DNA from 2 places in the Streptomyces sp. NPDC090032 genome. Region 2 is predicted to be linked to the other one. Evidence: riboswitches for the same ligand, from Rfam matches in the RefSeq annotation. Region 2 holds a riboswitch; the other holds the start of a gene.
What was found. Region 2 has a riboswitch for cobalamin ahead of metE (5-methyltetrahydropteroyltriglutamate--homocysteine S-methyltransferase). Riboswitches for the same ligand answer to the same signal wherever they lie in the genome.
Positions count from the first base shown of each region.

Region 1: another riboswitch for cobalamin. It lies ahead of ACIPWY_RS39230 (ribonucleoside-diphosphate reductase subunit alpha); the one in region 2 lies ahead of metE (5-methyltetrahydropteroyltriglutamate--homocysteine S-methyltransferase).

Region 1 is NZ_JBIVFF010000027.1:4,137-10,583, reverse strand. Features, by position in the region: gene ACIPWY_RS39245 (GntR family transcriptional regulator) at 1-441, shown strand, start outside; gene ACIPWY_RS39240 (DUF3311 domain-containing protein) at 616-870, shown strand; gene mctP (monocarboxylate uptake permease MctP) at 867-2,495, shown strand; cobalamin riboswitch at 2,747-2,897, shown strand; gene ACIPWY_RS39230 (ribonucleoside-diphosphate reductase subunit alpha) at 3,015-5,441, shown strand; gene ACIPWY_RS39225 (ribonucleotide-diphosphate reductase subunit beta) at 5,441-6,447, shown strand, end outside.
Region 2 is NZ_JBIVFF010000002.1:335,884-342,330, reverse strand. Features, by position in the region: gene ACIPWY_RS05280 (ABC transporter substrate-binding protein) at 1-794, opposite strand, end outside; cobalamin riboswitch at 940-1,142, opposite strand; cobalamin riboswitch at 1,291-1,445, shown strand; gene metE (5-methyltetrahydropteroyltriglutamate--homocysteine S-methyltransferase) at 1,632-3,950, shown strand; gene ACIPWY_RS05270 (dihydrolipoyl dehydrogenase family protein) at 4,022-5,446, opposite strand; gene trxA (thioredoxin) at 5,574-5,987, shown strand; gene ACIPWY_RS05260 (aldehyde dehydrogenase family protein) at 6,117-6,447, opposite strand, start outside.

The sequences.
Region 1 (6,447 bases), on a different contig from region 2:
CCCACCTCACAGCTTCTGGACATCGGCTATGTGACCGCCGACGACTCCCTCGCCGGGCTCCTCGACATCACGGCGGGCGGGCGCGTCCTGCGCATCGAGCGGCTCCGCCTCGCGAGCGGCGAGCCGATGGCCATCGAGACGACCCATCTGTCGGCCAAGCGTTTCCCCGCGCTGCGCCGCTCCCTGGTCAAGTACACGTCCCTGTACACGGCGCTTGCCGAGGTCTACGGCGTACGCCTGGCCGAGGCCGAGGAGACCATCGAGACCTCGCTGGCCACCCCGCGCGAAGCGGGCCTGCTCGGCACCGACGTGGGTCTGCCCATGCTGATGCTGTCGCGGCACTCCGTGGACGGAACGGGCCAGCCCGTCGAGTGGGTGCGCTCGGTGTACCGGGGCGACCGCTACAAGTTCGTGGCCCGCCTCAAGCGCCCGACGGACTGACGGGCGCCGTACGCGAATCCGCTTGTGCCGACCCGAGAAGTCGGCACATGAACGGCATGTCGGCCACGCTTTGTCCGTTATCCGGACGGGGGTTCCATACGACGAGATCGTCGCCTAGATTTCCGCCACGTTAAGCATGAGATAAGCGGGATCAGCGAGGGGACGGACCGCCGTATGTCGGATGTGCCTGAAGTGAAACGGCCGGTGGTCACACCGGTGCGAGTGGTCATTGCCCTGTGCCTCGTCGCACCGTTCGTGGCGATGCTCTGGGTCGGCTCCTACGCGAAGGTCGACCCGACCTTCATCGGTATTCCGTTCTTCTACTGGTACCAGATGCTGTGGGTCCTCATCTCCACGGCGCTGACGATGATCGCGTACAAGCTGTGGCAGCGTGACCAGCGCGCCCGGAAGACGGGTGGGCAGGCATGAACGGCGGAGTCAACGGCGTCGCGCTCGGCGTCTTCATCTTCTTCTTCATCGCCGTCACGGTCATGGGCTTCCTGGCCGCGCGCTGGCGCAGGTCCGACAACGAGCAGAGCCTCGACGAGTGGGGCCTGGGCGGACGCTCGTTCGGCACCTGGGTCACCTGGTTCCTGCTCGGCGGCGACCTCTACACCGCTTACACCTTCGTGGCCGTCCCTGCGGCGATCTACGCGGCCGGCGCCTCCGGCTTCTTCGCGGTGCCGTACACGATCCTCGTCTACCCGCTGATCTTCACCTTCCTGCCGCGCCTGTGGTCGGTGTCGCACAAGCACGGCTACGTGACGACCTCCGACTTCGTGCGCGGCCGCTTCGGCTCCAAGGGTCTGTCCCTGGCCGTCGCCATCACGGGCATCCTCGCCACGATGCCGTACATCGCGCTCCAACTGGTCGGCATCCAGGCCGTCCTGGACGTGATGGGCGTCGGCGGCGACGAGTCGACCAACTGGTTCATCAAGGACCTGCCGCTGCTGATCGCGTTCGCGGTGCTCGCCGCGTACACGTACTCGTCGGGTCTGCGGGCCCCCGCGCTGATCGCGTTCGTCAAGGACGGTCTGATCTACCTCGTCATCGCCGTCGCGATCATCTACATCCCGATCAAGCTGGGCGGCTTCGACGCCATCTTCCACGCGGCGAACGAGAAGTTCGCGACGCCCAACCCGGCCACGGGCAAGCCGGTCGGATCGCTCGCCCCGGCACCGGCCGGGCAGTGGACGTACGCGACGCTGGCCCTCGGCTCGGCGCTGGCGCTCTTCATGTACCCGCACTCGATCACGGCGACGCTGTCCTCGCGCAGCCGCAACGTGATCCGTCGCAACACCACCATCCTGCCCCTGTACTCCCTGATGCTGGGCCTGCTCGCGCTGCTCGGCTTCATGGCGATCGCGGCCGGGATCAAGGTGCAGAACGGGCAGCTGGCGATCCCGCAGCTCTTCGAGAACATGTTCCCCGACTGGTTCACGGGCGTCGCGTTCGCGGCCATCGGCATCGGTGCGCTGGTGCCCGCGGCGATCATGTCGATCGCGGCGGCGAACCTGTTCACGCGCAACATCTACAAGGACTTCATCAGGCCGAACGCGACGCCCGCGCAGGAGACCAAGGTCTCCAAGCTGGTCTCCCTCCTGGTGAAGGTGGGCGCGCTCGCCTTCGTCCTCACCATGGACAAGACCGTCGCGATCAACTTCCAGCTCCTGGGCGGCATCTGGATCCTCCAGACCATGCCGGCCCTCGTCGGCGGCCTGTTCACCCGCTGGTTCCACCGCTGGGCGCTGCTCGCCGGCTGGGCGGTCGGCATGGTCTACGGCACGCTCGCCGCGTACGGGGTCGCCTCGCCGACGCAGAAGCACTTCGGCGGCAGCGCCAAGGAGATCCCCGGCATCGGCGAGATCGGCTACATCGGCCTCACGGCGTTCGTCCTGAACGTGGTGGTGACCGTGGTCCTCACCTTCGCCCTGAAGGCGTTCAAGGCCCCTGAGGGCATCGACGAGACGTCCCCGGCGGACTACACGGCGGACGCGGGCGACCCCGGCGTCGCGGTCGAACTCCCGCCGGCCACGGCCGGGTCCGCGCACTGACCCAGACCCTCTCCTGATCACCGCCCTCCCGTACCCCGCGTACGGGAGGGCGTCGTGCTGTGGGTCCCTACTGCGTCCGCGTGCCGTAGAGCCGCTCGCCGGCCCGCCGCGCCGCCACGGCCGCCCGCGCCGCGCCCCGCCGCAAGGACGACGACCGCCGCCAGGGCGCCCAACTGCCCTCTCCAGCCCGTCATGCCGCGCTCCCCCGTCGATCCCCGCCAAGCCGGCGCGAGCCTATCCGACACAAGATGTGGGCTTGTGCCAGTCGACCGGCACAAGATGTATGCTCATGCTCGCTGTCGTCGCAGGGGAATCCGGTGCAAGTCCGGAACTGTCCCGCAACGGTGTACGTATGCACGCATACGTGAAGTCCGAGGACCTGTCGACAGCCCTGCCCGAGCCGTCCGGCCCGGGTATGACGACGTCCGGGTCTCGTGGAGTGGGCCGGTGACGCGGGCCCCGCCATGCCCCCGTGCCCTCCTCCCGCCAGGCCCAGAGCCGAGCGAGGGAGAGCTCCACGTGACCATCGCGCCCGCCGAACCGGCCTCAGAGCTGGCAGGGAACCCCGAACAGCACGACGCCCCGGGAACCGCGCTGCTGCGCACCCTGACCGAACTGACCGCCGACCTCCCGGACACCGACCCGGGCAAGGTCGCCGCCGCCGCGCTGCGCGGCAGGTCCGCAGTGGCGGACTCCGGCATCACCGCCGAGCTGCGCTCCCTCGCCACCGAGGCCGCCGCGGGCCTCATCTCCGAGGACCCGGCGTACTCGCGGCTCGCCGCCAGGCTCCTGACGATCAGCATCGCCGACGAGGCCGCCTCGCAGGGCGTCACCTCGTTCACCGAGTCCGTCGCGGTGGGGCACCGCGAGGGCCTGATCGCCGACCGCACCGCCGACTTCGTGGCGCTGCACGCCGAGCGCCTCGACGCGCTCGTCGCCACCTCCGTCGCCGAGGGCGCCGACGACCGCTTCGGCTACTTCGGACTGCGCACCCTGCACAGCCGCTACCTGCTGCGCCACCCGATCACCCGGCAGGTCGTCGAGACCCCGCAGCACTTCATGCTGCGCGTCGCGTGCGGCCTCGCCGAGGACGCCTCGGTCCACGCGCTCGACGAAGTCGCCTCCCTGTACCGGCTGATGAGCCGCCTCGACTACCTGCCGTCGTCGCCGACCCTCTTCAACTCCGGCACCCGCCACCCGCAGATGTCGTCCTGCTACCTCCTCGACTCGCCCCTCGACGAGCTGGACTCCATCTACGACCGCTACCACCAGGTGGCACGCCTGTCCAAGCACGCGGGCGGCATCGGACTCTCGTACTCGCGCATCCGCTCGCGCGGTTCGCTGATCCGCGGCACGAACGGGCACTCCAACGGCATCGTGCCGTTCCTCAAGACCCTCGACGCGTCCGTCGCGGCCGTGAACCAGGGCGGCCGGCGCAAGGGCGCCGCGGCCGTCTACCTGGAGACGTGGCACTCCGACATCGAGGAGTTCCTGGAGCTGCGGGACAACACCGGCGAGGACGCCCGGCGCACCCACAACCTGAACCTCGCGCACTGGATCCCGGACGAGTTCATGCGCCGCGTCGCCGACGACGGCACGTGGTCGCTCTTCTCGCCGTCCGACGTGCCCGACCTCGTCGACCTGTGGGGCGAGGAGTTCGACACCACCTACCGCGCGGCGGAGGCCGCCGGGCTCGCGCAGAAGACGATGCCGGCCCGCGAGCTGTACGGCCGCATGATGCGCACCCTGGCGCAGACCGGCAACGGCTGGCTGACCTTCAAGGACGCCGCCAACCGCACCGCCAACCAGACGGCGGAGCCCGGCAACGTCGTCCACTCCTCGAACCTGTGCACCGAGATCCTTGAGGTCACGGACGACGGCGAGACCGCGGTCTGCAACCTGGGGTCCGTCAATCTCGGCGCATTCGTACAGGACGGGGAGATCGACTGGGAGCGTCTGGACGCGACCGTCCGCACGGCCGTCACGTTCCTCGACCGCGTCGTCGACATCAACTTCTACCCGAGCGAGCAGGCCGGCCGCTCCAACGCCAAGTGGCGCCCGGTGGGCCTCGGCGCGATGGGCCTCCAGGACGTCTTCTTCCAGCTGAAGCTGCCCTTCGACTCCCCCGAGGCGAAGGCCCTGTCCACGCGGATCGCCGAGCGCATCATGCTCGCCGCGTACGAGGCGTCCGCCGACCTCGCCGAGCGCCCCCAAGCGCCTTCGACGAGCTCCGGTGCAGGGGGGACCCCCATCGGCCCGTTCCCCGCCTGGGAGAAGACCCGCACGGCGCGCGGCGTACTGCACCCCGACCACTACGACGTGGAGCTCAACTGGCCCGACCGCTGGGCGGCGCTGCGGGAACGTATCGCCAGGACCGGCATGCGCAACTCCCTGCTGCTCGCCATCGCGCCCACCGCGACGATCGCGTCCATCGCGGGTGTCTACGAGTGCATCGAGCCGCAGGTCTCCAACCTGTTCAAGCGCGAGACGCTCTCCGGCGAGTTCCTCCAGGTCAACTCCTACCTGGTCCAGGAACTCAAGCGGCTCGGCGTGTGGGACGCCCAGAGCCGTGAGGCGCTGCGCGAGTCCAGCGGCTCCGTGCAGGGCTTCGGCTGGATCCCGGCCGAGGTACGCGAGCTGTACCGCACGGCGTGGGAGATCCCGCAGCGCGGCCTCATCGACATGGCGGCGGCCCGCACGCCGTTCCTCGACCAGGCGCAGTCCCTGAACCTGTTCCTGGAGACGCCCACCATCGGCAAGCTCTCGTCGATGTACGCGTACGCCTGGAAGTCGGGTCTGAAGACGACGTACTACCTGCGCTCCCGCCCGGCGACGCGGATCGCGCGCGCGGCGTCCGCCGCCCCGATCCCCGCCCAGCAGGCCGCCGACCCCGACGCCGTCGCCTGCTCCCTGGAAAACCCCGAGTCCTGCGAGGCCTGCCAGTAATGAGCTCCACCACCAACTCCGAGAAGAACCTCCTCGACCCGGGCTTCGAGCTGACCCTGCGTCCCATGCGCTACCCGGACTTCTACGAGCGCTACCGGGACGCGATCAAGAACACCTGGACCGTCGAGGAGGTCGACCTCCACTCGGACGTCGCCGACCTCGCGAAGCTGTCGCCGGGCGAGCAGCACATGATCGGCCGGCTGGTCGCGTTCTTCGCGACGGGTGACTCGATCGTCTCGAACAACCTGGTCCTGACGCTGTACAAGCACATCAACTCCCCCGAGGCGCGCCTGTATCTATCGCGCCAGCTGTTCGAGGAGGCCGTGCACGTCCAGTTCTATCTGACCCTTCTGGACACCTACCTCCCCGACCCGGAGGACCGCGCGGCCGCGTTCGACGCGGTCGAGGAGATCCCCTCCATCCGCGAGAAGGCCCAGTTCTGCTTCAAGTGGATCAACGAGGTCGAGAAGCTGGACCGCCTGGAGTCGAAGGCCGACCGCCGCCGCTTCCTCCTCAACCTGATCTGCTTCGCGGCCTGCATCGAGGGCCTGTTCTTCTACGGCGCCTTCGCGTACGTCTACTGGTTCCGCTCGCGCGGCCTGCTGCACGGCCTGGCGACCGGCACCAACTGGGTCTTCCGCGACGAGACGATGCACATGAACTTCGCGTTCGAGGTCGTCGACACCGTCCGCAAGGAGGAGCCCGACCTCTTCGACGACGAACTCCAGCAGCAGGTCACCGACATGCTGAAGGAGGCCGTCGAGGCGGAGCTCCAGTTCGGCCGCGACCTGTGCGGTGAGGGTCTGCCCGGCATGAACACCGAGTCGATGCGCCAGTACCTGGAGTGCGTCGCCGACCAGCGTCTCCAGCGCCTCGGCTTCCCGCCGGTCTACGGCTCGGAGAACCCGTTCTCCTTCATGGAGCTCCAGGGCGTCCAGGAACTGACGAACTTCTTCGAGCGCAGGCCGTCGGCGTACCAGGTCGCGGTGGAGGGCTCGGTCGGTTT
Region 2 (6,447 bases):
GTCAGGTCACCGATGACGAGGACGTCCGGGTCCCGGTCGGCGACCGTCTCCCAGTTGATCTGGGGCCACTCGTCGCGGGTGTCGTCGAAGACGTTCTTCGCTCCGACCTCGCGGGTGATGACGCCGGGGGCTCCGCAACAGCCCGCCATATAAGGGGAGTCGGAGTTGGCGAACCAGTACAGGAGTGTCGTCCGGGAGGCGTCGATGCCGCCGGTGGCCTTCTTCACGCGGGCTTTGAGTGCGGAGACGAGCCGTTCGCCCCGTTCGCGCACATCGAAGACAGCGGCGAGATCGCGGACTTCGCCGTACACCGTTTCCATGCCGAGGGTCTTGGTGCGCGCGCCGTCTCCGCCGCCGCTGTTGTCCTTGCCGGCGCAGTCGGAGGGTGAGAGGTACGCCGGTACACCCAGTTTCGCGAACTGGTCGCGTGGCGCCACTCCGCCCTTGCTCAGCGTGGCGCCGAACGACGCGGCGACGAAGTCCGGCTCGGCGTCCAGGACCTTCTCGAACGACGGGTAGCGGTCGGCGAGCCGCTGGACCTTCGCGTTCTCCTTCTCGAGTCCCTTCATCACAGGGTCGGTCCAGGTTCCGGTGCCGGCCATGCGGTCACCGAGGCCGAGGGCGAGCATGATCTCGGTCGAGCCCTGGTCAAGAGAGACGGCACGCTCGGGCGCCGTCTTCACCTCGACCCGCGCACCACAGTTGTCGAGTACGACGGGATATCCGTCGGCGCCGCCTCGCGCTGCCGGTGTGCCGGCGGATCCGCCGCTGCCGCAGGCGGCCAGAGCGAGCATCCCGGCGAGACAGAGCGCGGCACGGGATATGAGGCGACGCGAGCCATGGGGTGGGGCGGAGTTCGCGAAGAACACGGGGACTTCCTCGATGTCGAGGGCTCATGCGCGGAGCCCGGTCGCACGGTCTCCCCCGCCGCCCCGACCGGAGCCCGCGAAGGCTGCCAGCAGGTCTTCGGACTCGGGATCACGCGGACGAGGCGCCTTCCCGGACCGTGTGCCGTCCAGTGGCCGATGCCCCGCCCGTCACCCTCACCGCTGCGCGTCAGCTCCGGATTCGCACCGGATTCCCTGACACATACCTGTCCGAGCTCCCGCAATGCGGGGCAGACGGGCATGAGTTCGACTGGCCTTGGAAAGCTACCACGGCGTCCCAAAACAGACCGCGGCCCCTTCTCCGAGGGGCGCCGCGGTACGGGACGGGTTCGCGCGGGACCGTCCCGCGTGCGTAGGGTGACCGGTGCAGCTGGTTCGCCCCGTCCGCCAGGCGGGAGCGTCGTAAGAGGGAACCCGGTGGGAATCCGGGACTGCCCCGCAGCGGTGAGCTGGAACGACCGCCGTCACACGCACTGGCCCGATGGATCGGGCTGGGAAGCGACGGCCAGTAGGTGTCCGCCCGACATCGGGGGGACGTGCCCGCGAGTCCGAAGACCTGCCCGTTGCCCGCGCGTGAACCATTCGCGCGCGGATATCCCGGTGACCTCGTGGGCGGGTCGGCGTACACATCGAACGGGCGCGCGTGCCCTGCCGTACGCGACCGCGCCGTCCGGTCCGTGTCACTCTTCGCGCTCGCGTCCCGTCGCCGGGATCTCAGGGATTCATCTCGCGAAGGAGATCTCCGTGACCACCAAGTCCGCAGCCGCGGCAGCACGGGCCACCGTGTACGGCTACCCCCGCCAGGGCCCCGCCCGCGAACTCAAGAAGGCGATCGAGGGCTACTGGAAGGGCCACGTCGACGCCGACACCCTCCGCGCCACCGCCGCCGGCCTGCGCCGTGCGAACTGGCACGAACTCGCCGACGCGGGCATCGGCGAAGTCCCCACCGGCGACTTCTCGTTCTACGACCACGTCCTGGACGCCACCGTCATGGTCGGCGCCATCCCCGAGCGGCACCGCCCGGCCGTCGAGGCCGACGCGCTGGACGGCTACTTCGCCATGGCGCGCGGCACGCAGGACGTGGCGCCGCTGGAGATGACGAAGTGGTTCGACACCAACTACCACTATCTCGTACCGGAGTTGGGCCCCGGGACGGTGTTCACGGCCGACTCCACCAAGCAGGTCGCCGAACTCGAGGAAGCCCTCGCCCTGGGTCTGCCCGCCCGGCCCGTCCTCGTCGGCCCGGTCACCTATCTGCTGCTCGCCAAGCCCGCGCCCGGGGTGGCCGCCGGCTTCGAGCCGCTGACCCTGCTCGACCGTCTGCTGCCGGTCTACGCCGAAGTCCTCGCCGATCTGCGCGAGGCGGGCGCCGAATGGGTACAGCTCGACGAGCCCGCGCTCGTCCAGGACCGCACGCCGGCCGAACTGAACGCCGCCAGGCGCGCCTACCGCGACCTCGGCGCGCTCACCGACCGGCCCAAGATGCTGCTCGCCTCGTACTTCGACCGGCTCGGCGACGCGCTGCCCGTCCTGGCCGGGGCGCCGGTCGAGGGGCTCGCCCTCGACTTCACCGAAGCGGCCGCCGCCAACCTCGACGCCCTGGCCGCCATCGGCGGACTGCCCGGCAAGCGCCTGGTCGCAGGCGTCGTCAACGGCCGCAACATCTGGGTCGACGACCTGGAGAAGTCGCTGGCCACACTCGGGACCCTGCTCGGCCTGGCCGACCGGGTCGACGTGGCCGCCTCCTGCTCCCTCCTGCACGTCCCCGTCGACGCGGCTCTCGAACGCGACATCGATCCGCAGATCCTGCGCTGGCTCGCCTTCGCGCGCCAGAAGACCGCCGAGATCGCCACCCTCGCACGCGCTCTGACGCAGGGCACCGACACGATCTCGGCCCAACTCGCCGCCAACCGCGCCGACCTGGCCTCCCGGACCACCTCCGCCCTCACCCACGACCCGCACGTGCGGGCTCGCGCCGCGGCGGTCAAGGAGGCCGACGCCCGACGCGCGCAGCCGTACGCGGAACGGGCGGCGGCCCAGCGCGGCAGCCTCGGCCTCCCGCTGCTGCCGACGACGACCATCGGCTCGTTCCCGCAGACGGCGGCGCTGCGCACCGCACGGGCCGGGCTGCGCGCCGGACGGATCGACGCCGCCGCGTACGAGGAGCGGGTCAGGGCCGAGATCCAGGAGGTGATCTCCTTCCAGGAGAAGGCCGGCATCGACGTCCTGGTGCACGGCGAACCCGAACGCAACGACATGGTGCAGCACTTCGCCGAGCAGCTCACCGGCTATCTGGCCACGCAGCACGGCTGGGTGCAGTCGTACGGCACGCGCTACGTCCGTCCGCCGATCCTCGCCGGTGACATCTCGCGCCCCGAACCGATGACGGTGCGCTGGACGACGTACGCCCAGTCGCTCACGGGCCGCCCGGTCAAGGGCATGCTCACCGGTCCCGTCACCATGCTCGCGTGGTCCTTCGTACGCGACGACCAGCCGCTCGCCGACACCGCGCGCCAGGTGGCCCTGGCCCTGCGGGACGAGGTGAACGACCTCGAGGCGGCCGGGACTTCGGTGATCCAGGTCGATGAGCCGGCCCTGCGCGAGACCCTGCCGCTCCGGGCGGCCGACCGCCCGGCCTACCTCGCGTGGGCGACCGAGGCGTTCCGGCTCACCACGAGCGGGGTCCGGCCGGACACCCAGGTGCACACCCACATGTGCTACGCCGAGTTCGGGGACATCGTGCAGGCGATCGACGACCTCGACGCCGACGTCATCAGCCTGGAGGCGGCCCGGTCGCACATGCAGGTCGCGCGCGAGCTGGCCGCCCATGGCTACCCGCGCGAGGCCGGGCCCGGCGTGTACGACATCCACTCGCCGCGCGTACCCGGCGTCGACGAGGCGGCGGCCCTGCTGCGCAAGGGACTTGAGGCGATCCCCGCCGAGCGGCTGTGGGTCAACCCCGACTGCGGGCTGAAGACGCGCGGCTGGCCCGAGACCCGTGCCTCCCTGGAGAACCTGGTCGCGGCGGCCCGTACGGTCCGCGGGGAACTCTCCGCGTCCTGATCCCGGGGTGAGACTGTCCGGGCGGTGGGCATCGTGTCCCGCCCGGACAGCCACGCACAGAGGGTCATCCCTCAGCCGCGGTACGTCTCCAGCAGCCGCAGCCACACCTCGCTCACCGTCGGATAGGACGGGACCGCGTGCCACAGGCGGTCGATGGGGACCTCGCCCGCGACCGCGACCGTCGCCGAGTGGACGAGTTCGCCGACACCCGGGCCGACGAAGGTCACGCCCAGGAGGATCTCGCGGTCGAGGTCGACGATCATGCGGGCCCGGCCGCGGTAGCCGTCGCCGTACAGGCCGGCGCCCGCCACCGAGGCGATGTCGTAGTCGACGGCGCGCACGCGGTGGCCCGCCGCCTCGGCCTCCGCGAGGGTGAGGCCCGCCGAGCCTGCCTCGGGGTCGGTGAAGACGACCTGCGGGACGGCCGAGTGGTCGGCGGTCGCCGCGTGGGCGCCCCACGGGTCCGTCTCCAGGAGCGGGACGCCCTGGGCGCGGGCCGCGATGGCCGCGCCCGCGATACGGGCCTGGTACTTGCCCTGGTGGGTGAGGAGCGCGCGATGGTTCACGTCCCCGACCGCGTACAGCCAGGTGCTGCCCTCGACGCGGAGGCTGTCGTCGACGGGGAGCCACGAGCCGGGTTCGAGGCCGACGGTCTCCAGGCCGATGTCCTCCGTACGGGGCGCGCGGCCCGTGGCGAAGAGGATCTCGTCGGACTCCAGGGTCGAGCCGTCGTCCAGGGTGGTGACGACGGTGCCGTCCTCCCGGGTGACCCCCTTCACGGAGACTCCGGTGCGCACCTCCGCGCCGACCTCGACGAGGGCCTGGGTGACCAGCTCGCCGGCGAAGGGTTCCATCCGGGGCAGCAGCCCCGTGCCCCGTACGAGCATCGTGACCTGCGAGCCGAGCGCCCGCCAGGCTGTGGCCATCTCCGCGGCGACGACTCCGCCGCCGACCACGACGAGGCGGCCGGGCACCTTCTGGGCGCTGGTGGCCTCGCGGCTCGTCCACGGCTCGACGTCGGCCAGACCGGGGAGGTCGGGGAGCGCGGCGCTCGTGCCCGTGCAGACCGCGACGGCGTGCCGGGCCGTGAGGACGTGCCCGGTGCCGTCGGGCCCGGTGACGGTGACCCGGCGGGGTCCCGCAAGGCGGCCCTTGCCCCGGTAGAGGTCGGCGCCGATGGACTCCAGCCAGCCCACCTGGCCGTCGTCCTTCCAGTGTGAGGTGTACTCGTCACGTCGGGCGAGGACCGGGGGCACGTCCAGCGGACCCTGCACGGATTCCCGCAGGCCGGGCAGGCGCCTCGCGTCGGCCTGGGCGATGACCGGGCGCAGCAGGGCCTTGCTCGGCATGCACGCCCAGTAGGAGCACTCGCCGCCGACCAGTTCGCTCTCCACCACCGCGGCACTGAGGCCCGCCGCGCGTGCCCGGTCCGCGACGTTCTCCCCGACCGGCCCGGCGCCCAGAACCACCACGTCGTACGTGTTCTCATCCGTCATGGGCCCCAGTCTGGTCGTAGGTGTGCGCCGTGGCCACACGGGTACGTGCGCGGAATACGTCCGATACCGGGACCGTTGTGAACAACGGCTTCAGCACCGCAACCAGGAAGCAGGAAGAGGGCACATCATGAGCAGCACCACCGTGGAGCTCACCAAGGAGAACTTCGACCAGACGGTCACGGACAACGGGTTCGTGCTGATCGACTTCTGGGCATCGTGGTGCGGGCCGTGCAAGCAGTTCGCGCCCGTCTACGAGAAGACGGCGGAGGCCAACCCGGACCTGGTCTTCGGCAAGATCGACACGGAGGCGCAGCCGGAGCTCGCGTCGGCGTTCGGTATCCAGTCGATCCCGACGCTGATGATCGTCCGCGACCAGGTCGCCGTGTTCGCCCAGCCCGGGGCGCTTCCGCAGGAGGCCCTGGACGACGTGATCGGCCAGGCCAGGAAGCTGGACATGGACGAGGTGCGCAAGTCGATCGCCGAGCAGCAGGCCAAGGCGGGCGAGGACGGCGCGGGCGGCGCGGACGGCACGCCGGCCTGACGACACCCCCCATTACCGACCCCTACCGACACCCCCATACCGACGGCCGCCGGGCCCGTACTTCCGTACGGGCCCGGCGGCCGTTTCACACGCACGTGCGCCGGGGGGCAGACACTCGCGTGCGCCGGATCAGAACGGATAGCCCGCCACGTCGCCGCGCACCGTCGTCCACCGGGTCTCGGTGAACGCCTCGATGTTCGCCTCGCCGCCGAAGCGGGCGCCCGTGCCGGACGCCGCGACCCCGCCGAACGGGGCGACCGCCTCGTCGTTCACCGTCTGGTCGTTGATGTGGACGATGCCGGTCGGGATGCGTTCGGCGAGGTCGAGGCCGCGCGCCGGGTCGCGGGTGAGGATGCCGAGGGAGAGGCCGTACGGGCTCGCGGCGGCCAGCGCTGCCGCCTCGTCGGCGTCGGCGAAGGACCGGACGGGTGCGACGGGGCCGAAGACCTCCTCGGCGTAC